Regions from separate parts of the Enterobacter sp. Li2LvB3 genome, predicted to be linked through region 2. Evidence: predicted binding sites of a transcription regulator. Region 2 holds the regulator's gene; each other region holds the start of a gene.
What was found. Region 2 encodes PurR, which represses purine synthesis genes. Its sites were predicted from a motif close to CANGCAAACGTTTGCNTG; they were not measured.
Positions count from the first base shown of each region.

Region 1 (8,122 bases), on a different contig from region 2:
CTGTTTGAGCTGGAAGCCGAATTCGGGCTGCGTTTTTCCGAAGAAGAGATGAGCCTGGTGGCGGTGATTTTTGGAGCCTGGCTGATGCAGGAGAACGATCTGCACGAAAAACAGGTCGTGCTGTTAACGGGGGATGATAAAGAGTGCGAGGCGTTAATTGAGCAACAGCTACGTGAACTGACGCTGCTGCCGCTCAATATTCGTTATCTGACGTTACAGGCTTTTCAGAAGGAGGGAGCACCGCGTGAAGCCTCACTGGTTATCACCCCCTACCCCACGGCGCTGCCGCTGTTCTCACCGCCGCTGGTCCATGCCGTTGAGACACTCAATGCGCAGCAGCAAGAACATATTCGCGCCATGCTGGAGTCGTAATCAGACCCGCGCCGCCACTTTGGGACGTACTACCATTGCGGGCAGCGCGACCAGTGCCATGACCCAGAATACGCCGTGGCCCAGTTGCTGATACAGGAAGCCCGCAAATACGGTCATCACGGCAATACTGCCGCCCATTGCAACGGCTGAATAGACCGCCTGCAAGCGAATAACATCCCCACCTTCCCGGGCTGAGATATAGCGCATGGCAGCCAGATGGCACACCGTGAAGGTGCCACAGTGCAGGATTTGCGCCACGAGAAGCCACGGCAGTTCTGTCGTCCAGCCCATAATGCCCCAGCGCGCCACACCGCACACGGCGGAAAGCAGCAGCAGGTCGCGAGCCCCAAAGCGACGGAACAGTTTTTTGCTCAGGGCAAAGATAATCACCTCAGCAACAACGCCAAGCGACCAGAGATACCCCACGGCTGAAGCCGAGTACCCTGCCCCTTGCCAGTAAATTGCGCTAAAACCGTAATAGGCTGCATGTGCTCCCTGAAGCAGGCACACGCACGCCAGAAAACGCCAGCTTTGGACGACCAACGCCCGCCAGGCAGGCCAGCCAGCGCTTTCCTGATGGCGGTTTTCTCCCTGCGGCATCACAGAAGGGCGCAATAACATACCCAACAGCATTGAAGCGATCCCGAGGCTCAACAACGCCAGAATGGCGTGATAATCGTAGAGACTAACCAGCTTGCCCACCAGCGCCGAGCCAATCACAAAGGCAATCGAACCCCACAGGCGTACGCGGCCATAATCCATGGTTATCTGTTTTTGCCAGGTATTCGCCAGCGCATCCGTCAGCGGTACCAGCGGAGAGAAGAACAGATTGAAACCCACCATCACTACCATCAACCAGGCAAACTGATGGCTGACCCAGAAGCAGGCCACAAAAACCAGCGTCAGCAGCGCCAGAATTCGTACAGCTTTAATCAGTAAGGAGGGATCGCTGACGCGTGGCGCAATTAACAGACTTCCCAGAAAACGCGCAACCAGCCCGGCGCCCAGCAGCACGCCAATGGTTTCCGGCGTAAGGCCAATCCCTTTGAGCCAGACGCTCCAGAAAGGCAGGAAAATACCGTAGCTAAAAAAGTAGGTGAAATAGCTGAGCGCCAGCCAGCGTGTGGAATGCAAAACCATGAATCCCTCCTGAAATGGAGGCGATAGTCTGGCGTTAATCCCCGACTTTAGCAAGTCATTAGCGTGCTATAAATTAACGATAAATTAACATCAGTGAGAGCCGGATAGCGTATGGCGAGAGCGGGAAAATTGTATTACGTTTAAACTACATCGCATGCAGAGGTCGTTTGCCATGAACAGCTTACGTTATTTCGATTTCGGCTCCTCACGCTCCTTCCTGTTATTGATTGCCCGTATCGCCATCGTTGTCCTGTTTATTATTTTTGGCTATCCCAAACTGACGGGGTTTAGCGGCACCGTTCAATATATGACCTCGCTCGGCGCCCCCATGCCCATGCTGGCGGCCATTATCGCGGTGGTGATGGAAGTCCCCGCAGCTATTCTTATCGTGCTGGGTTTTTACACTCGCCCTATTGCCGTGCTGTTTATTTTCTACACGCTGGGAACGGCGGTGATTGGTCATCACTACTGGGATATGACCGGTGATGCGGTTGTGCCGAATATGATTAATTTCTACAAGAACGTCAGTATTGCTGGTGCATTTATTTTGCTGGCGATAACCGGCCCTGGCGCAATATCCCTCGACAGGCGTTAAACAAAAAAAAGGCCGCAATCGCGGCCTTTTTACTTTCTGCAAAGCAGAGGGATTATGCGTACACCGGGAAGCGCGCGCAGATATCCAGAACTTTACCTTTAACGCGCTCGATTACCGCTTCGTCATTGATATTGTCCAGAACGTCACACATCCAGCCAGCCAGCTCTTTCACTTCGGCTTCTTTAAAGCCACGGCGAGTCACAGCCGGAGAACCGATACGGATACCGGAGGTCACAAACGGGCTCTTCGGATCGTTTGGTACGCTGTTTTTGTTCACGGTGATGTTGGCGCGGCCCAGGGCTGCGTCAGCTTCTTTACCGGTCAGGTTTTTATCAACCAGATCCAGCAGGAACAGGTGGTTTTCAGTGCCGCCAGAAACCACTTTATAGCCACGGCTCAGGAACACTTCCACCATCGCTTTAGCGTTTTTAGCAACCTGCTGCTGATAAACCTTGAACTCAGGTTCCATCGCTTCTTTCAGCGCAACCGCTTTACCCGCGATGACGTGCATCAGTGGGCCACCCTGCGCGCTTGGGAACACAGCAGAGTTCAGTTTTTTGTACAGCTCTTCATCGCCGCCCTTCGCCAGGATCAGGCCGCCGCGCGGACCCGCCAGGGTTTTGTGGGTGGTGGTGGTCACGACGTGAGCGTGAGGAACCGGGTTCGGGTAAACGTCTGCGGCAATCAGACCGGCAACGTGCGCCATATCCACGAACAGATATGCACCGATGCTGTCAGCGATTTCACGCATTTTTGCCCAGTCAACCACGCCAGAGTATGCAGAGAAGCCACCGATGATCATCTTCGGTTTGTGGGTCTGAGCCAGCTTCGCCATCTCTTCGTAGTCAATTTTACCTGACTCATCAATACCATAAGGCACGATGTTGTACAGTTTGCCAGAGAAGTTAACCGGGGAACCGTGAGTCAGGTGACCGCCTTGCGCCAGGTTCATACCCAGAACGGTATCACCCGGTTGCAGCAGCGCGGTGTAAACCGCGAAGTTAGCCTGGGAGCCTGAGTGCGGCTGCACGTTAGCGTAGTCTGCACCAAACAGCGCTTTTGCGCGGTCGATAGCCAGTTGCTCAACGATATCAACGTATTCGCAACCGCCGTAGTAGCGCTTGCCCGGGTAACCTTCAGCATATTTGTTGGTCAGCTGAGAACCCTGCGCCTGCATAACGCGCGGGCTGGTGTAGTTCTCGGAGGCGATCAGTTCGATGTGCTCTTCCTGACGTACTTTTTCCTGCTCCATAGCCTGCCACAGTTCGGCATCATAATCGGCAATGTTCATTTCACGCTTTAACATCCGCATCTCCTGACTCAGCTAACAATAAAATTTTGGCCTGAAAAGGCAGTCCTGTTGGACGACGGGCAACAGTATAACTGATTAGTTCTGTGATAACAGGTCTTGACAAACGATTTTACGCAAACGTTTTCCTCCACGCCACGCAAGGGTTTGAGGAATAAAGCTCTAACTATTTTCAACGGATTTCTTTTCAGGTTTGTGATGCATATTTTTCACGATGCAAAGAACCATTTACAACGCAGGGGTACTTTCTATAAGATGCATTTAAAATACATCATTAAAGTAACATCTAAAGGACGCGCTCATGCTCGACGCTCAAACCATCGCTACTGTTAAGGCTACTATTCCCCTGCTGGTTGAAACCGGCCCTAAACTCACCGCCCATTTCTACGATCGTATGTTTACGCATAACCCGGAGCTCAAAGAGATTTTCAACATGAGCAACCAGCGTAACGGCGATCAGCGCGAAGCGTTGTTTAACGCTATCGCCGCATATGCCAGCAATATTGAAAACCTGGCGGCGCTGCTGCCTGCGGTAGAGAAAATTGCGCAGAAACATACCAGCTTCCAGATCAAGCCAGAGCAATACAACATCGTTGGCGGTCACCTGCTGGCAACGCTCGATGAGATGTTCAGCCCGGGTCAGGAAGTGCTGGACGCCTGGGGTAAAGCCTACGGCGTACTGGCAGGTGTCTTTATTAACCGCGAAGCGCAGATCTACAGCGAAAACGCCAGTAAAAATGGCGGCTGGGAAGGCACTCGCGCATTCCGTATTGTCGAAAAAATGCCACGCAGCGCACTGATTACCAGCTTCGAATTCGAACCTGTGGATGGCCAACCAGTGGCAGATTATCAGCCGGGTCAGTATCTGGGCGTGTGGCTGAAACCAGAAGGTTTCCCACACCAGGAGATCCGCCAGTACTCTCTGACTCGTAAGCCTGACGGTAAAGGCTACCGCATTGCCGTGAAACGCGAAGATGGCGGTCAGGTTTCCAGCTGGCTGCATAACAACGCCAGCGTGGGTGATGTGGTGCATCTGGCCGCGCCTGCGGGTGATTTCTTTATGGCCGTTGACGCCAATACCCCGGTTACGCTGATTTCCGCAGGTGTTGGTCAAACACCAATGCTGGCGATGCTGGATACGCTGGCGAAAGCGAGCCACAGCGCGCAGGTGAACTGGTTCCACGCCGCAGAAAATGGTGACGTTCATGCGTTTGCGGATGAAGTGAAAACGCTGGCGGCAGATCTGCCACGCTTTAGCGCGCACACCTGGTATCGCCTGCCAACTGAAGCCGATCGCGCGGCTGCTCGCTTCGACAGCGAAGGTTTGATTGATTTAAGCCAGCATGAAGGGGCGTTCAGCGCACCGGATATGCAGTTCTATGTGTGTGGCCCGGTGGCATTTATGCAGTATGCGGCGAAGCAGTTGGTTGAGCTGGGTGTGAATAAAGACAGCATTCATTATGAGTGCTTCGGCCCGCATAAGGTGCTGTAATCGCCCGGCGGCGCTGTATTTGCACGGGCCTGTGAGAGGTATTGCAGGCCGGGTAAGCGCAGCGCCACCCGGCAAGAAAATTAAATCGCCGCGTCGTCTTCTTCACCGGTACGGATACGGATCACGCGCGCCACGTCAAAGACGAAAATTTTACCGTCGCCAATTTTGCCCGTCTGCGCCGTGCGGATAATGGTATCCACACACGTATCCACGATGTCATCGCTCACCACGATTTCGATTTTCACTTTTGGCAGAAAGTCCACCATGTACTCCGCACCACGGTACAGTTCGGTGTGGCCTTTCTGGCGACCAAAACCTTTCACTTCTGTTACGGTCATCCCGGTGATGCCGACTTCAGCCAGCGCTTCACGTACATCATCCAGTTTGAAAGGTTTAATAATCGCATCAATCTTTTTCATGGTGGGTCCTTAAACTCTTGCCAGTAAGCTGCCTCGTAATCGGTTGCTCACAGTATCATATTCATTCGGTTTTTGCGGTACTACTCTTTAAAATCGTTTGCTTCCAGCTCGTGTCGCGACAGCAGTTTGTAGAATTCGGTGCGGTTACGCCCCGCCATTCGCGCCGCGTGGGTCACGTTGCCTTTGGTAATTTGCAGCAGCTTACGCAAATAGTTCAGCTCGAACTGGTTACGCGCTTCTGCAAAGGTCGGCAATGCCGTATTTTCCCCTTCAAGCGCCTGCTCCACCAGCGCATCGCTGATCACCGGCGACGAAGTGAGCGCCACACACTGCTCGATAACGTTGACCAACTGGCGCACGTTTCCCGGCCAGCTGGCGGTCATCAGGCGCTTCATGGCATCGGTAGAAAAAGCACGCACGAAGGGTTTATGACGATCGGCAGACTGGCGCAGTAAATGGTTAGCCAGCAGCGGAATATCTTCCGCACGTTCGGCAAGCGCGGGGATTTTCAGGTTCACGACGTTCAGACGGTAGTAAAGGTCTTCACGGAACTCGTTACGCGCCATCACTTTCGGCAAATCACGGTGCGTCGCTGAAATGATACGCACGTTGATGTCGATATCGCGGTTACTGCCGAGCGGGCGCACTTTACGCTCCTGCAACACGCGCAACAGTTTGACCTGTAACGGCGCAGGCATATCACCAATTTCGTCAAGAAATAGCGTGCCGCCTTCTGCGGCCTGGAACAGCCCTTCCCTGCTACTCACCGCACCGGTAAAGGCCCCGCGCGCATGACCAAACAGCTCAGACTCCAGCAGCTGTTCCGGCAGTGCGCCACAGTTAATGGCGATAAAAGCGTTTTTACTGCGCGGGCTGGCATTGTGGATGGCCTGCGCCAGGATCTCTTTCCCGGTTCCGCTCTGGCCATTAATCAGCACGCTGACGTCAGACTGCGCCACCATCCGTGCCTGTTCGAGCAGGCGTAACATAACGGGGCTGCGGGTCACGATAGATTCCCGCCATGCTTCATCACCAGAAGGTGCGGAGTGTTCAAGCGCGCTGTCGATGGCTTTATAAAGCGCGTCTTTATCGACGGGTTTGGTCAGAAAACTGAATACGCCCTGCTGCGTGGCAGCGACCGCATCGGGGATAGAGCCGTGAGCGGTGAGGATGATAACTGGCATCCCTGGCTGCTGCTTCTGGATCTCCGCAAACAGCTGCATCCCGTCCATCTCGTCCATGCGCAAATCGCTAATCACCAGGTCTATCTTTTCGCGACTGAGCACTTTCAGCCCTTCCTGCCCGCTTTCGGCGGTGACCACGCTATAGCCTTCGCTGACCAGACGCATTCCCAGCAGTTTTAACAATCCAGGGTCGTCGTCCACCAGCAAGAGATGGGCAGGTTTGCGGCTTGTCATGGCTTCACATCCTCTTGTTTCTGCGTGTCGCTATCCTGATCTTGCGAGGTGGATGGTGAACTCCCCTTTGATCCATCCGGCAGATAGTTGCTCGCCGGTTTACGCGTCGAAAGCTGTCTTTCTATATCGGTCAGGTTTTCAAGTTTGCGCGTGGTGGTATCAAGCTGGGCGCGTAAGTAATCCTGCTGCTGGCGAAGCGTATCAAGTTCAGCATCGCTGGACTGCTGCAATTTGCTGTAGCGAGAGCGCTCCTCGGCCAGCTGAAGTTGCTGTACCTGCCCGTCCCGCCAGAGCTGATACACCGGGCGCACCTGCGCCGGAATGCTTGCCGCCAGCCCGTCCAGGCGTGAGGTATTTGCACGACGTTCAACAGGTGTAATTTTGGCATCAGCCAGTAAAATGGCGCGTTTAAACGCGTCCTGCCAGGTGTCATCGTCCCACATCGCCGCCCGCGCTCGCGCGGTTGTCGGCGCAAGGCGCTGCGAGCAATCTATGCCACGCAACCAGAACAGCGGGTTTGCTTCAACGTCATGCCCCGATAAATTCCAGATATCGTCGCATCCCGTTGTCAGAAAATCGGCCAGCTGATTCTCTGGCCATCTGGCATCCTGTTTATCATTGATGGCACTCGTTGGTGCATGGGAAACGCAGCCAGCCAGCAGAAGACATGGCAGACCCAGGCGTAATTTTTTGCTGGAAAACACCGCGCGCACTGCGCGGAAAAAGACGTGTGACATACTCACCAGACATAGATTCATTGTATTGATTTTTCCGGCCCAAGAGGCAGTCCGATACGAAAGCACACATCCGAGCGTTCGTCACTGGCGATATTGAGCTCACCCTGCATTCGCCGTATGCAGTCGCGGGCAATACTCAACCCCAGACCACTTCCTTTAACCGCACCTTTTCGCTGATGACTCCCCTGGAAGAAGGGTTCGAAAATCATCGCTTTTTCGTCATCAGGGATTGGGGTTCCCGTATTAGCTACGTCAATAAACACGCGCGAGCCATTGGTATAACTACGGATATAAATGTTACCGGATTCAGTACCATAGTGCACCGCATTGGAATAAAGATTATCCAGTACGCTCATTAACAACATCGGCTCTGCAAAACAGACTGACTCACCAAGTTCCACGTTGGTATGCATCATTTTAGCTCTTGCTGGCAGGCTATGTGCGGAGATAACCATATCTACCAGCGGCGCTATCGCGACTTTTTCCAGAACCACTGCGCCATCAGCCAGTTTGCGGTTGTAATCCAGCAGTTGCTCGATGAGCTTTTGCAAATTACGGCTGCTGGCATCCAGGATTTCGACAATCTCTTTTTGTTCGACGGTTAATGGCCCTGCCACTTCGTCAGCCAGCAACTCTGTGC
Region 1 is NZ_JBSICG010000022.1:49,191-57,312, forward strand. It holds gene csiE (stationary phase inducible protein CsiE) at 1-372, shown strand, start outside; gene ACS603_RS17580 (3-phenylpropionate MFS transporter) at 373-1,512, opposite strand; gene ACS603_RS17585 (DoxX family protein) at 1,685-2,107, shown strand; gene glyA (serine hydroxymethyltransferase) at 2,160-3,413, opposite strand; gene hmpA (NO-inducible flavohemoprotein) at 3,718-4,908, shown strand; gene glnB (nitrogen regulatory protein P-II) at 4,989-5,327, opposite strand; gene glrR (two-component system response regulator GlrR) at 5,408-6,745, opposite strand; gene qseG (two-component system QseEF-associated lipoprotein QseG) at 6,742-7,503, opposite strand; gene qseE (two component system sensor histidine kinase QseE/GlrK) at 7,500-8,122, opposite strand, start outside.
Region 1: glyA (serine hydroxymethyltransferase) is a predicted target of PurR. The motif match lies at 3,530-3,547, and genes of this name have one in related genera.

Region 2 (8,122 bases):
ATGTAAGAGACCCTGATGTCCGATAATGCTCAATTTACCGGTCTGTGCGACCGTTTTCGTGGTTTTTATCCCGTTGTCATTGATGTAGAAACAGCCGGATTTAACGCTAAAACCGATGCGCTGCTTGAAATTGCCGCCATCACGCTGAAGATGGATGAACAGGGCTGGATTTCACCGGACACCACGCTGCATTTCCATGTTGACCCGTTTGAGGGCGCCAACTTACAGCCAGAAGCGCTGGCCTTTAACGGCATTGATCCAAATAATCCGCTGCGTGGCGCCGTAAGCGAATACGATGCACTGCACGCCATTTTCAAAATGGTGCGCAAAGGCATGAAGGACAATGACTGCAGCCGCGCGATCATGGTGGCGCATAACGCCACCTTCGATCACAGCTTTATGATGGCGGCTGCCGAACGCGCTTCGCTCAAGCGCAACCCTTTCCACCCGTTTGTTACCTTCGACACCGCTGCACTGAGCGGCCTGGCGCTGGGGCAAACGGTATTATCCAAAGCCTGTATCACGGCAGGAATTGCGTTTGACGGGACTCAGGCACATTCCGCGTTATATGACACCGAACGCACGGCTGAGTTGTTCTGTGAAATTGTGAACCGCTGGAAACGTCTTGGCGGCTGGCCGCTACCGATGGGCGATGAGGCAGATATTCAATCGTAGGTCGGGTAAGCGCAGCGCCACCCGACAAAAAAAAAGCGACCTCGACAGGTCGCTTTTTTATTTTCGCAGATAACTTACTCTGCGTCTGGTTCTTCAGTTTTGTACTTAGCAGCAGTTTCTTTGATCAGCTGTTGCAGTTCGCCACGCTGATACATTTCGATCAGGATGTCACAACCGCCAACCAGCTCGCCATCAACCCACAGTTGCGGGAAGGTCGGCCAGTTAGCGTATTTTGGCAGCTCAGCGCGAATGTCCGGGTTTTGCAGGATATCAACGTAAGCAAAGCGCTCGCCACAGGCAGACAGCGCCTGAACTGCTTGTGCGGAGAAACCGCAGCTTGGCAGTTTCGGAGAACCTTTCATGTACAGGAGAATTGGGTTTTCAGCAATCTGGTGCTGGATTTTTTCAATAGTGGTGCTCATGTCTTGCTTCCTTTAACTTCTGTTACGGCATTCGTCTGACATTGTAGCGGTTCAGAGCGGCATCGGAAAATAACATTTTTTTCACGTCTATATATTTTAAACGTTACCGGCATAAGTTGCATTCCAAATGTAGCTTAACCCTACTGCAGATAAGGTTTTGCTTAAGGAGTAAGCAATAATGCTACAGATTGATGTTTTTTTTTGCACTTGCTAACGAAACACAATTTTAGATTGAAAAATGCTATTAACTTCTCGGGTTTTTATAGATTAGAATCGACAGGTTTTGAAAATCACACGCAGGCATGATTGATGACCTGCATTTACCAGGGGACTGGCCAGTGGCGCGGATAAATAAAATCTCGATCACGCTCTGTGCTTTATTGTTTACAACACTCTCTTTCACGCCAGTGGCTAACGCCTCCCAGCAGGCGCGGCATTCTGCTGTACAAAAAACGCACCTGGCTAAAGTCACAGAACGTAAGAAAAAAACCACCAGTAAGAACGAAAAGAAAAAAACCACCACACAGACTAAACGTACTGCCTCCAGCAAAGCTAAAACCACTCACACCACTTCGCGCAAAGCCCAGCAAACTGCCGCTAATCTCGTTACCGAAAAATGCACTGCCCGCAAAGGTCACAAAGCGAAGTGCGTCAAAGTCACGAAAGTAGCGGAAGTCCATAAGGTACGCGTCCAGAAAGCGCAAAAAACCGCGATGAACAAGCTGATGGGACAAATTGGCAAGCCTTATCGCTGGGGCGGAACCTCACCCCGTACCGGTTTCGATTGCAGCGGTCTGGTGTACTACGCCTACAAAGATCTGGTGAAATTCCGTATTCCGCGTACTGCGAACGAAATGTATCACCTGCGCGATGCTTCACCGGTCGATCGTGGTGAACTGGAAAGTGGCGATCTGGTCTTCTTCCGCACTCAGGGTCGCGGCATGGCCGACCACGTGGGTGTTTACGTTGGCAACGGGAAATTCATCCAGTCGCCACGTAGCGGCCAGGACATCCAAATCACCTCTCTGAGCGAAGATTACTGGGTACGCCACTACGTTGGTGCACGCCGTGTGATGACCCCGAAAACCATCCGTTAATCCTTGCCCTGCCGCGTCTGCGGCGGGGTAAGTTCCTCTTTTGCATACCCTTTCAATTTGCTACTCTATCCCTGTTGTCTTTATGGTTATTGGCAACGTAAAAATAATAAGGAGAGAAGCAATGTCGTTCGAATTACCTGCACTACCGTATGCAAAAGACGCCCTGGCTCCACACATTTCCGTGGAAACCCTGGAATATCACTACGGCAAACATCACCAGACGTATGTCACCAACCTGAACAACCTGATCAAAGGCACTGACTTTGAAGGCAAAACGCTGGAAGAGATCGTGCGTAGCTCAGAAGGTGGCGTGTTTAACAACGCCGCTCAGGTCTGGAACCACACGTTTTACTGGCACTGCCTGGCACCTAATGCAGGCGGAGAACCCACCGGTGAACTGGCCGCAGCCATCAATGCCGCGTTCGGCAGCTTTGCTGATTTCAAAGCGAAATTCACTGACGCAGCAATTAAAAACTTTGGATCTGGCTGGACCTGGCTTGTGAAAGAAGCCGATGGCAAACTGGCTATCGTATCAACATCCAACGCGGGTACACCGCTGACCACCAGCGCAACCCCGCTGATGACCGTCGATGTGTGGGAACATGCTTACTACATCGATTACCGTAACGCACGCCCGAACTACCTGGAGCATTTCTGGGCGCTGGTTAACTGGGAATTTGTTGCGAAGAACCTCGCAGCGTAAGAGACACGCAGAAGGGTTCGCCCTTCTGCGTTATGATTATTCAGCCGCGCAGGCCGTTTCTGGCTGTTTACGACCCGACATCAGTACCAGCAGTAACCCCAGAGCCGCAATAATCGCCCCCATTACCGGCACAAAGCTGTACCCCAGGCCACCCGAAATCACTGCACCACCGGCCGCAGCGCCCAGTGCATTACCCAGGTTAAACGCACCAATATTCACGGATGAAGAGAGTCCTGGCGCTTCATGCGCCACACGCATTACCCGCATCTGCAACGGCGGAACCACGGCAAAGGTCGCCGCACCCCATACCACCATCGCAATGGCTGCGCCAAATTCGTTACGCGCCAGCCACGGAATGGCCACCATGATGACAATTAGCAGCGTTAAGAAGCCTTTCAGCGTGCCACTCACGGAACGGTCTGCCAGCTTACCGCCCAGGTAGTTACCGATAGAGAACCCTACGCCAATCAGCACCAGCATCGCGGTAATAAAGACCGGCGTGACATGAGTAATGTCGTGCAGCACGGGCGAAATATAGGTATAGAGCGTGAACATCGCCCCAGCCCCCAGCACGGTGGTCAGCAGCGCAGACAATACCTGAGGACGAACCAGCACGGACAGCTCTTTGCGTACATCAGGGCGTTCGCCTGCGCTGCCTTTTGGCAACGAGAAGAACAGTGCGACCATAGCAATCACGCCCAGTGCAGCGGTTGCCAGGAACGACATACGCCAGCCGATCGCTTCACCCAGCCACGTGGCCGCAGGTACACCGCCGATGTTGGCAATGGTCAGACCCATAAACATGGTTGCCACGGCGCTGGCCTGCTTATGTTTAGGTACAACGCTTGCTGCAACCACCGAGCCCAGTCCGAAGAAGGCACCGTGGTTAAGGCTGGTCAGGATACGTGACAACATCAGCGTCGTGTAATCCGGTGAAAGCGCGGAAAGCACATTCCCCAGGGTAAAAATAGCCATCAGGAAAATCAGCGCATTACGGCGCGCACGGTGTGAAAGCAGCAACGTCATTAACGGTGCCCCTACCATCACGCCAATCGCGTAGGCGCTAATCAGCATACCGGCCGCCGGGATAGAGACGTCTACACCCCGGGCGATAACAGGCAATAACCCCATCGGGGAAAATTCGGTGGTGCCAATCCCAAAAGCGCCAATCGCCAGGGCCAGCAGAGGATAATTGATTTTCATGAGTCAACTCCGGATGCCGTGTCGTACCGCGACACAGAACAAAGAAGCAAAAAGCATGACACCAATCACAAAAAATGAGAAGTTAACAATTTGGCAAAAGATTATTGCCGGAGAAGTAACAATCAGCGAGGAATGTGGAGGGAGAGAACTCTCCCCCCGCGTAAATCAGTGCAATACAGCCGTCAGACCAGCTGCAACAATCAGTGCCAGCACGATAACGGTGGTCGTCAGCGAAAACTTAAGATCGGTACTCATCAATTTTTCTCCTTTTAATCACCTTACGAAAAGTGAGCTTGCTCATTTTTACACAGTTTACGTCAAAAATCTTCCTGGATTTAAACTGATATCCACTTTTGCTCTTCCCCTTTTCATCAAGATAGGACAAAATTCCACGCTAAATTTATTAGCGTACCGGCCATTGACCCCCTCCTGACGTCCTGTGTCGTTTTCCCGGCGTGTCGCAATTCCAGATTGCGTGATAAGGGTGAGAGAAGGCAAACGTTTACCTTCAAGTTTTTCAGGAGCTTAGGATATGGTCTGGAGTGACATTTAATGGCAACAATTAAAGACGTGGCAAAACGCGCAAACGTTTCCACTACAACCGTATCACATGTAATTAACAAAACCCGTTTTGTAGCGGAAGAGACGCGTAATGCCGTCTGGGCGGCGATCAAAGAACTGCACTATTCGCCAAGCGCGGTCGCACGTAGCCTTAAAGTTAATCACACCAAATCCATTGGTTTGCTGGCCACCAGCAGCGAAGCTGCATATTTCGCAGAGATAATCGAGGCGGTCGAGAAAAACTGCTTCCAGAAAGGCTATACCCTGATCCTGGGTAACGCGTGGAACAACCATGAGAAACAGCGCGCTTATCTGTCAATGATGGCGCAAAAACGCGTGGATGGCCTGCTGGTCATGTGTTCCGAATACCCGGATTCTGTGCTCTCCATGCTGGAAGAGTACCGTCACATCCCAATGGTGGTGATGGACTGGGGTGAAGCGCACGCCGATTTTACTGACTCAGTAATCGATAACGCCTTTGAAGGCGGTTACATGGCCGGTCGTTATCTGGTAGAACGGGGTCACCGCGAGATTGGCGTGATTCCAGGTCCACTGGAGCGTAACACCGGTGCAGGCCGTCTGGCCGGATTTATGAAAGCCATGGAAGAAGCACTGATCACCGTTCCAGAAAACTGGATTGTTCAGGGTGACTTTGAGCCTGAATCCGGTTACCGCGCAATGCAGCAAATAGTCTCCCAACCGCATCGTCCGACTGCTGTCTTCTGCGGTGGCGATATTATGGCGATGGGTGCGCTTTGTGCTGCCGATGAGCTGGGTTTGCGCGTACCGCAGGATATTTCTGTGATCGGGTATGACAACGTGCGCAACGCGCGTTTCTTCACCCCGGCGCTGACCACTATTCATCAGCCGAAAGATTCTCTGGGTGAAACAGCCTTCAACATGCTGATGGACAGGATCGTTAACAAACGTGAAGAGTCGCAGTCAATTGAAGTCCACCCGCGTCTTATCGAACGTCGCTCCGTGGCGGACGGTCCTTTCCGCGACTACCGCCGTTAATCGTGTACGGAGCCAGTTAATCTGGCTCCCGTAACCACTCCCTGTTCAGCGTTTCACTGTCCCCCAGGTAATCCAGCAGCCAGGCCATCGCGGGCGATACGTCACTTTGCTGCCAGGTCAGACAACAGGCCGCGTCCGGGAATGGGTTTTCAAGCTCAAGGGCAACCCACTCCCCGGCATCGATTCGTGGTCTGGCAAAATGGACCGGCACCATTGCCACACACAACCCGGCAGAAAGGCAGGTCGCGGAGGATTCCCAGTCGGGCGCAATCACCCGTCGCTGGTTATCCAGAAGCCAGGTCACACGCTTGGGTAACGAGCGTGACGTATCTTCCAGTACCAGCGATGGCCAGTTACGCAGGGTATCATCGCTTAACGGCCCTGCCATTGCCGCCAGCGGGTGATCGCTTGCCACCACGCATTTCCAGCTTAACATTCCCATATCGCGAAATGCGTAACGTCCCCCAACGGGTATGGCCTGTGTTGCGCCGATCGCCATCTCTGCCCTGCCATCTGCCAGCGCATCCCAGACACCGTTAAAGACTTCCTGCGATACCCGCAGCTCGACATCGGAGAAGTGGCGATAAAAATCGACAATCATCTGCCGGGTACGTTCAGGTTTTACGATGTTATCCACCGCAATAGAAAGATGACCTCGCCAGCCATTAGCAATCTGCTGACACTGTTCACGAGTGATCTGCATTTTTTTGATAACAGAACGCCCTTCTTTCAAAAACCACGCCCCGGCAGGCGTTAACTCCACGTCGCGATGGCGGCGTTCAAACAGCGGAACGGCCAGCCACTCCTCAAGCTGACGCACCGTGTAGCTAATGGCCGAGGGGACGCGGTGTAGTTCCTGCGCGGCTCCGCTGAAGCTGCCGTTACGGGCGACAGCATCCACAACTTCAAGAGAATAATCTGACCACATTTTCTGCCTGCAAAAAATTTGAATGCACCCGCCAAATATTAGCGTTTCACAAGCCGCTTTGCACTCCCTACACTCTGCGCCAACGTACCCTGCCTCCTTAAGGAGAATAAAACAATGCAACCCAGGAAAGGTTTTTTAGTCTGGCTCGGCGGCTTAAGCGTGCTGGGCTTTTTAGCTACCGATATGTACTTACCCGCATTCGCTGCAATGCAGGAAGATTTGCAAACGCCTGCCGCGGCCATTAGCGCCAGCCTGAGTTTGTTCCTCGCCGGTTTTGCCTTTGCACAGCTGCTGTGGGGGCCGCTCTCCGACCGTTTTGGTCGTAAACCAGTGCTGTTACTGGGTCTGGCAATTTTTGCCGTAGGCTGTCTTGGGATGTTGTGGGTACGCGATGCAACCTGGTTACTGGTGCTGCGTTTTGTTCAGGCCGTCGGCGTTTGTGCCGCAGCGGTCACCTGGCAGGCGCTGGTGACGGATTACTATCCGGCTTCACGGACCAATCGAATTTTTGCCACTATTATGCCGCTGGTTGGCCTCTCTCCCGCGCTTGCACCACTGCTGGGCAGTTGGATCCTGGCGCATTTCGACTGGCAGGCGATTTTCGCCACCCTGTTTGCCATCACTCTGGTGCTGATGCTGCCCGCATTCGCCCTGAAACCTGCGCATAAAAAAGAGACACATCCGGAAGCGAAGCCAATTACCTTTACCTCTTTGCTGCGCACCAAAGCGTACCGCGGCAACGTGCTTATCTACGCCGCCTGTTCAGCCAGCTTCTTTGCATGGCTGACCGGCTCACCCTTTATTCTGCACGATATGGGGTACAGCCCGGCGGCCATCGGCCTGAGCTATGTTCCACAGACTATCGCCTTCCTGGTGGGCGGTTACGGTTGCCGTGCGGCGCTGCAAAAATGGCAGGGGCAGCAGATGTTACCCTGGCTGCTGGCGCTGTACGCTTTAAGCGTTATTGGTACCTGGGCCGTCGGCTTTATTCCGGGTGCTGGTCTGGCGGAAATCCTGATTCCATTCTGTGTGATGGCAATTGCTAACGGTGCCATTTACCCGATTGTGGTGGCGCAGGCTTTACGGCCGTTCCCACAGGCAACGGGCCGTGCGGCAGCCTTGCAGAACACACTGCAACTGGGGCTGTGCTTCCTGGCAAGCCTGGTGGTATCGGCACTGATTGCAACACCACTGCTCACCACCACCAGCGTGATGCTGGTTACCGTTGCACTTGCTGGCATCGGCTATCAGATGCAGTCATCGGCACACCGTGAGGATAATACGGCAGCCCAGGCTGAAACATCGCACGCATAATCGCACCAGCAATTATGTTACATTTCAGTGATTAGGTTGCTAAGAATTTTCTATTGAATCACCAAATTTTGAGGCCTATACTAAATTTGGTTCGATTAAATACGATAAATATTAAGTGTTAACGGGAGCCGGAGTGCTCCCGTTTTACCATGGAAGGCCTTTCGGCAAGGGTTATCTCCCTTCCTCTGTTCTACGTCGGATA
Region 2 is NZ_JBSICG010000003.1:106,281-114,402, reverse strand. It holds gene rnt (ribonuclease T) at 16-675, shown strand; gene grxD (monothiol glutaredoxin 4) at 750-1,097, opposite strand; gene ACS603_RS03525 (C40 family peptidase) at 1,436-2,194, shown strand; gene sodB (superoxide dismutase [Fe]) at 2,316-2,897, shown strand; gene ACS603_RS03515 (MFS transporter) at 2,934-4,100, opposite strand; gene cydH (cytochrome bd-I oxidase subunit CydH) at 4,266-4,355, opposite strand; gene purR (HTH-type transcriptional repressor PurR) at 4,653-5,678, shown strand; gene punR (DNA-binding transcriptional activator PunR) at 5,695-6,606, opposite strand; gene punC (purine nucleoside transporter PunC) at 6,721-7,920, shown strand.

Region 3 (8,122 bases), on a different contig from region 2:
TTGGCGGCACACCTGCCCAACTGGATGCATACGAAAAATGGCTCTTGCCGCAGTTAAAACCGGAACACCGCTGGTACGGGCTTGAGCAGGACGAAGGGGCGCTTGGGAAATCGCTTGAGCGCTCGCAGCAGTTTCTGTTGCTTTCTGCACTGTTAACGCTGCTGCTGGCCGTGGCGGCAGTGGCGGTGGCGATGGGGCACTACTGTCGCAGTCGCTATGACCTGGTCGCCATTCTCAAAACCCTTGGGGCGGGCAGGGCGCAACTGCGTAAGCTGATTGTCGGCCAGTGGTTGATGGTGCTGGCGCTGTCGGCGGTCACTGGTGGCGTGATGGGGGTACTGTTCGAAAACGTGCTGATGGTGCTGCTAAAACCGGTGCTGCCTGCTGCCCTTCCACCCGCAAGCTTCTGGCCGTGGCTCTGGGCCGTGGGTACGATGGTGGTGATTTCCTTGCTGGTGGGGCTGCGCCCGTACCGCCTGTTGCTGGCTACACAGCCACTGCGCGTGCTGCGGCGTGATGTGGTGGCTAACGTCTGGCCGCTGAAATATTACCTGCCTGCGATTGTGGTGGTAGTGGTGGGGTTGCTTGCCTGGCTAATGGGGGGCAGTACCTTGCTCTGGGCCGTGCTGGCGGGGGCCGTGGTACTGGCGTTGCTGTGCGGCGTGCTGGGCTGGATGCTGCTTAACGTACTGAAAGGGTTGACGATAAAATCGCTACCCGTTCGCCTGGCGGTAAACCGTCTGCTGCGTCAGCCGTGGTCAACGCTGAGCCAGCTCTCAGCATTTTCGCTGTCGTTTATGCTGCTGGCATTGTTGCTGGTACTGCGCGGTGATCTGCTGGACAGGTGGCAACGGCAGCTTCCACCTGAGAGCCCGAACTATTTCCTGATCAACATCGCACCTGAACAGGTCACACCGCTGAAGGCGTTCCTCTCAGAGCACAAGATCGTTCCTGAATCCTTCTACCCGATTGTTCGCGCACGCCTGACGCAAATCAATGGAGAAGTGACGGAGGGTAATCAGGATGAGGCGCTTAACCGTGAACTGAACCTGACGTGGCAGGATAAACGCCCGGATCATAACCCGATCACCGCCGGAACTTGGCCACCGAAAACCGGGGAAGTGTCGATGGAAGAAGGGCTGGCGAAACGCCTGAACATCGGGTTGGGAGATAAGGTCACCTTTACCGGTGACACGCAGGATTTCAGCGCTACGGTGACCAGCCTGCGCAAGGTCGACTGGGAAAGCCTGCGACCGAATTTCTTCTTTATCTTCCCTGCGGGCGCACTGGACGGGCAACCACAGAGCTGGCTTACCAGTTTCCGCTGGGAGAGCGGCAACGGTATGTTGACCCAACTGAACCGCGAGTTCCCGACCGTGAGCCTGCTGGATATTGGCGCGATCCTGAAACAAGTGGGACAAGTGCTGGAGCAGGTGAGCCGCGCCCTTGAAGTTATGGTGGTGCTGGTGACTATCTGCGGTGTGCTGCTGTTGCTGGCTCAGGTGCAGGTCGGGATGCGTCAGCGCCATCAGGAGCTGGTGGTGTACCGTACACTGGGTGCCGGGAAACGTCTGCTGCGCACTACCCTGTGGTGTGAGTTTGCCCTGCTGGGGCTGGTGGCTGGTCTGGTGGCGGCCATTGGTGCTGAAACGGCGCTGGCGGTACTCCAGACCAGGGTCTTTGACTTCCCGTGGGAGCCGGACTGGCGGTTGTGGTTCACGCTGCCTGTTTGCGGTGCGGTGCTGTTGTCACTGTGCGGCGGCTGGCTCGGTACGCGGTTGTTAAAAGGCAAAGCGCTATTCCGCCAGTTCGTTAGTTAGTTCAGTGTTTGATGATTACGTACCGGTTTATATATCGGTACGTAATCACTTAGTAGCACAAATCGATAATATCCATAATTTTAGTAGCACAAATCATTAAAAACCCGCCCACACAGCCATATATTTTCCAGTTAATATTCACCTGCTAAATATTTAGCAGCGTGTCTATCAAGGAAAAATAATGACTATAAAAAAAACAGCGCTGGCGGCAACGATCGGCGCGGCAGTGGCATTGACGTCTTTCGCAACTCAGGCGGAACTCACTGTTCTTAAACAAGATCCACAGGCGGGCGATCCGCTGAGCCGTCTTAATTTCACCGTTGGCGGCAGTATCCGTCCTCAGTTCAACATGATGACTGGCGACGGCGACAAAGGTTCCTACAAACGTAATGGCTTCGACGGCGGCACCCGTTTCCGTTTCGCAGCAGATTACTATCTGTTTGATGACATCAGCTGGGTAAGCTACTACGAGCTGGGTGTGAACATTCCTGCGCTGTTCGACTGGGACAACCACTACAAAGAAGGTTCCAACAACACCTCTCGCCGGATGCTGTACACTGGCCTGAAGAGCAACACCTGGGGTACGCTGACCTTCGGTCAACAGAACAGCGTTTACTATGATGTGGTTGGCGCGAAAACCGATATCTGGGACTACGACATGATCGGCCAGGCACCAGGAAACGGTATCAACGGTGACTATGACGGTTCTTATCGTTCGCGCAAAATGCTGAAATATAAGAAAACCGTAGGTGATGCTGATATCTATGCATCCTATCTGTTCGAAGATAATGAATACCTGCCAGGCAACGGCCTGCGTTACAAACGTAAAGGCGGCGGTTCACTGGGTCTGGATTATCACCTGACCAAAGAGCTGACCTGGGGTACGGCGTGGAACTACACCCGCGCGGATATGCGTAATCCGGAAAATGGCGACAGCGAAACGTACAATCAGAACATCCTGGGTACGGCGCTGAGCTGGAAACCTGACAACTGGACCTTCTCCGCTGGTGGCGGCTGGTACCAGAACTTCCTGACCACTAAAAAAGTGTCTACTGATAACTACTTTGCTGGTGATGCATGGGGTATCGAGTACTTCGCAGGTTACACATTCCCAATCAATCAGTATGCGGTTAAAACTATCCAGCCTTACTTCATGGGTGACCGTATTGAGTACGTGAATGGTCGTAACTACCAGCGCATCGACAACGGCGTGGGTATCAGCTTCCAGCTGGATTACGGTTTCCGTGTTGACTACGAACACGTGTTCACCTCCAGCACCGACGATCTGGGCGATATGAACCTGGTGCGTCTGCGTTACGACTTCTAAGTTTGAGTCATGGGGTGCGGTCTGATGCCCTCACCCTGGCCCTCTCCCACAGGGAGAGGGAATAAAAACCAAAAACGGCAACCTGGGTTGCCGTTTTGCTTTCACCTTGCCACCCGGCTTTTTTCAGCGATCAAGCCAGTCTGCTACCTCAGCGAACGTCCCGCGATACACAATCTTCTCTGCTTTTTTCTCCAGCTGATAGCCGTACATCGGGTCGTAATAATCATTCAGCAGCGGCGCAAGCCAGCTAAAGTGCGCTTCGGTGCTGCCGGAACGCTGCTGTTCCAGAAGTGCGCTATCTAATAACGCGGTAAATTCAGCAAAGCGCTGCAGCCCCAGGCGCCGGCGAATGGCGAACAGACCGTGGTGCAGATACTCGCTGTACTCCTTCCAGCCAGCCTCTTCCCCATATGCGGCAGAAAAATCGGCCCACATATGGTCGAAATACTCTTCGCGCAGGCGTTCAAGGCGAATGTCGAACGGGTCGTCCACTACCACAATTGAAGACTGCACCATGCGATCGCGCAGGCACTCCGGCAGGTGGTTGGAGCCAATCATGCGGCCTTCGTCTTCCAGCACCCAGCGTGTGGCATCTTTTTTTAACAGCTCAACCGCCAGCTGGTTTTCGAAACTCGCCTGCGAAAGCTGCGGCTGGAGCGTGCGGCCAAACGACGAACCACGATGATGCGCCAGCCCTTCCAGATCAACCCCCTGCGCGTGCTGCTTCACCAGCAGGGTTTTACCGCTGCCGGTACAGCCGCCAATCAGCACCATCGGTTTTTGCACCTGCTCGACGGTGGCCTGAATGGCTGTCTGACGCAGCATTTTATAGCCGCCCTTGACCAGCGGATAATCAACGCCGGCCTCTTTCAGCCAGGCCTGGGCGATATGCGAACGCTGCCCGCCACGCGCGCAGCAGAAATAGCCATTGGGGTTTGCCAGACTTGCTTCGCGCCAGGCATGAATGCGCGCCTCGCGCGTGTCGCCCATCACCAGACTATGGCCGAGTGCCAGCGCGGCTTCAGGCCCCAGGCGTTTATAGCAGGTGCCGACGGCAGCGCGTTCGTCGTCGTTCATTAAGGGCAGGTTGATTGCGGCGGGCATCGCGCCCTGTGCGAATTCGATCGGCGCGCGAACGTCGATTAAAGGGGTATCAGACGCGAGGATCGCGCGATAGTCCGTTCCATCGTTCATGGTGATTCCAGAAGAGAACTAAGCAGTAATGATGGGCGGGAATTGTACGCCGGGGAAAGAGGAGGTCAACTCCCCGGCGGAGGGAGAACTATTTAAGCTTCGACTGTGCCCAGACAATACCGCTGGCGTACTCAGGCGGCAGCAGCGGAATAATGGCCTCAAGCGTCGCGCTCAGACGGCCTTCATCAGTGTCGTTCAGATTAAGGTGACCCACCTTACGTCCAGGACGCACTTCTTTGTCGTACCAGTGCAGATGCACCAGCGGCAGCTTAAGCCAGTCGTAGTTCAGATCGGTACCGATCAGGTTGATCATCACTGACGGGCTGTTCACCACCGGTTGCGGCAGTGGCAGGTCAGTAATGGCGCGCAGGTGCAGCTCAAACTGGCTGATGGATGCACCGTTTTGCGTCCAGTGTCCGCTATTGTGCACGCGCGGAGCCAGTTCGTTAATCAGCAGCCCGGCTGGGGTGACAAAGCACTCCATCGCCATCACGCCAACATAACCCAGCTCATGCATGATGGCCGAGAGCATATCTTCTGCCTGCGCCTGCTGTGCGGCATTTGCCTGCGGGAAGGCGACGCTGGTGCGCAGAATGCCATCCTGATGCAGGTTGTGCGTCAGCGGATAAAACACGGTGCTGCCATCGTGCGCACGGGCGCCGACCAGCGAGACTTCGCCGCTAAAGTTGATACCCTGCTCAACAATGCACTCACCGTAGCAATCGTCCGGCAGTTCGGCGGTTTCACTGGCACGTAAGCGCCACTGCCCGCGACCGTCGTAACCGCCCACGCGACGCTTCACAATCGCCAGTTCGCCGAGCATGGCAAACACGTCGTTCCATTCGCTTTTATCGGACAGCAATTGCCACGGCGCGGTCAGCAGACCAAGTTTGTCGAACAGCTGTTTTTGGGTCAGACGGTCGGCAATGATCGGGAACACGTCACGGTTAACAAAAGCGTTATGACGCGCCAGCTCACGGGTCAGGGCTGTTTCCGGCCAGCGTTCGATCTCAGCTGTGATTACGCTCTGATGAAAAGGCACGGCTTCCGGTTCGGCATCCAGCCCAACGGGCCAGACGGAAATCCCCAGCGGTTCACCGGCCTGGCGCAGCATGCGGCCTAACTGGCCGTTACCGAGAACGCAAACCTGCTTCATGCCGCACCCCGCGGGTCCGGGTTATCCAGCACCTCGTCAGTCTGGGCTTTACGCCAGTCAGCCAGACGCTGATGCAGGGCTTTATCGTGAGTCGCCAGAATCTGTGCGGCCAGCAGCGCGGCATTTGCCGCACCGGCTTTGCCAATCGCCAGCGTACCCACCGGAATACCGCGTGGCATCTGAACAATTGAGTAAAGGCTGTCAACGCCGCTTAATGCAGCGCTTTGTACCGGAACACCTAATACAGGAACCAGCGTTTTTGCGGCAATCATGCCTGGCAGATGTGCTGCGCCGCCCGCACCGGCAATGATCACCTCGTAACCGTTCTCTTCAGCGCTTTCGGCAAAGCTGAACAGTTTATCGGGGGTACGGTGTGCGGAAACCACTTCAACATGGTGCGGAACATTCAGGATTTCGAAGATTTCGGCGGTGAACTGCATGGTAGCCCAGTCGCTTTTGGACCCCATCACGATGGCGACACGCGCCGGATTATTGCGGGAAGACATGCGTCTTAAAACTCCTGTGGTGCGAAACACACTGCTTTCGAGGGCACAGAGAATAGCATGTAATACGGGCAAGGAAAACGGTTGCGCGGCTAAAACTTGAGCCGTTGTGGACACTCACACATAACAAAACAGACCGCATTTTGCGGTCTGTTTAGCGAAAATCTCTGGCGATTTTTACAGGAGATTTCCTGCTGTCAGGTTTTCTTTATCGAATGCATGGCTGACATCAATATGATTTTCCATGCTGGTGTCGATATTCGAACCTGCTTCTGGGGTGGAGAAGCGATGCTCCGCCGCCATCGCGCCAGTGGACAGGACAGCGGCCAGCAGCAGGGTGCTCACGATGCTGATTGTTTTCATTCTCTGTTCCTTGCTCATCGTATTGTCGCTGTCGCTTATCTGTTTACTGGCGGCACGGCAATCAGGGGTCTTATTTAGTCAGTTCTGCAGTCATGTGAACGCGGTTGTTGAACTGTGCGCTGGTGATTTTGTATGACGCACCCTGTTCAGCAGCCTGTGCGGCAATTTTGGCTTCTGCACGGTCAATGGTAGAGGCGGTAGCACTGACGCTCTGAGCGAAAGAACCGAAAGAGATCAGAGAAAGAGCGGCAACTGCAACGAAAGTTTTGATGGATTTCATGGTCGTATTCCTTAAGTGTTTTGTCTGTGGTAGGGCGTATTGCCCTGATGTGATAAATAATAGACCGACCATGGATTGATTAAAATCGAAACAATTTGCCGATATCATTCAAAAAAATTGAATGCGTTTGATCATTTAGTGCGGTGGGGTATCAGAAAGGAAATGCGATCAGTTCTACGCCTTCGGGCGTGACTTTTACCATTGAGCCTTCGCTGTGCCAGGCACCCAACACGACGCGATGAGCAGGTTCGCTGTTGGTGGTAAGCGAATGGACGTCCGGGCGATGGGTATGACCGTGGATCAGCCATTGCACGCGGTGTTTTTCCATCACATCGATAACCGCCCGTGGGTTAACGTCCATGATGGTCATTGATTTGCTGCTGTTGGCGGCTTTACTGCCTGCACGCATTTTCGCGGCGATGCGATTGCGGATAAACAGCGGCAGAGCCAGGAACAGCGTTTGGATCCACGGGGTGTGGACTTTGGCGCGAAACGCCTGGTAGCCGGTATCGTCGGTGCAGAGCGTATCGCCGTGCATGATTAACACCTTGCGGCCATACAGGTCGAGTACTTGTTCTTCCGGCAGTAAGATCATGCCGCTTTCACGGGCGTAACGTTTGCCGAGCAGGAAATCACGATTGCCGTGGATGAAGTAGCAGGGGACCCCGGAATCAACCAGCGCCTTAATGGCGGCGGCGATATCGTGGTGGAGCGGGTTGGGATCGTCGTCGCCAATCCAGGCTTCAAACAGGTCGCCCAGAATGTAAAGCGCATCGGCGTTTTTGGCTTCACCGCGTAAAAAACGCAGAAAACCGGCGGTGATCGCCGGTTCTTCTGTTTGCAGATGTAAATCTGCAATAAAGAGTGTCGCCACGAATTACTCGCTGACGGTCACGCTTGTAATCACAACGTCTTCTTTAGGAACGTCCTGGTGCATACCGCTGCGGCCAGTAGAAACGCCTTTGATCTTGTCAACAACGTCCATACCTTCAACCACTTCTGCGAATACGCAGTAGCCCCAACCTTGCAGGCTTTCGCCAGAGAAGTTCAGGAAGTCGTTGTCAGCCACGTTGATGAAGAACTGCGCGGTTGCTGAGTGTGGAGCCTGAGTACGGGCCATTGCCAGCGTACCACGAGTGTTTTTCAGACCGTTGTTTGCTTCGTTTTTAATAGCTTCTTTAGTTTCTTTCTGGTTCATACCAGGTTCGAAACCGCCGCCCTGGATCATAAAACCGTTGATCACACGGTGAAAGATGGTGTTGTTGTAGAAACCTTCGCGGCAGTAGTCCAGGAAGTTTTTAACTGTTTCAGGCGCTTTGTCATCAAAAGTCTTGATTACGATATCGCCATGATTAGTGTGGAAAGTAACCATTTTTGCATCCTGTTCCGTTATTGTGGTGCGTCAACCCATATTCGGGTCACATATAGGGGCTTGTTATAGCATAACCACAGGATGCGATCACCTTGCATTGTGTGCTG
Region 3 is NZ_JBSICG010000023.1:6,678-14,799, forward strand. It holds gene ybbP (putative ABC transporter permease subunit YbbP) at 1-1,820, shown strand, start outside; gene ACS603_RS17825 (porin) at 2,002-3,147, shown strand; gene mnmH (tRNA 2-selenouridine(34) synthase MnmH) at 3,271-4,341, opposite strand; gene purK (5-(carboxyamino)imidazole ribonucleotide synthase) at 4,430-5,497, opposite strand; gene purE (5-(carboxyamino)imidazole ribonucleotide mutase) at 5,494-6,003, opposite strand; gene ACS603_RS17845 (hypothetical protein) at 6,178-6,363, opposite strand; gene ACS603_RS17850 (YdgH/BhsA/McbA-like domain containing protein) at 6,434-6,643, opposite strand; gene lpxH (UDP-2,3-diacylglucosamine diphosphatase) at 6,795-7,517, opposite strand; gene ppiB (peptidylprolyl isomerase B) at 7,521-8,015, opposite strand.
Region 3: purE (5-(carboxyamino)imidazole ribonucleotide mutase) is a predicted target of PurR. The motif match lies at 6,074-6,091, and genes of this name have one in related genera.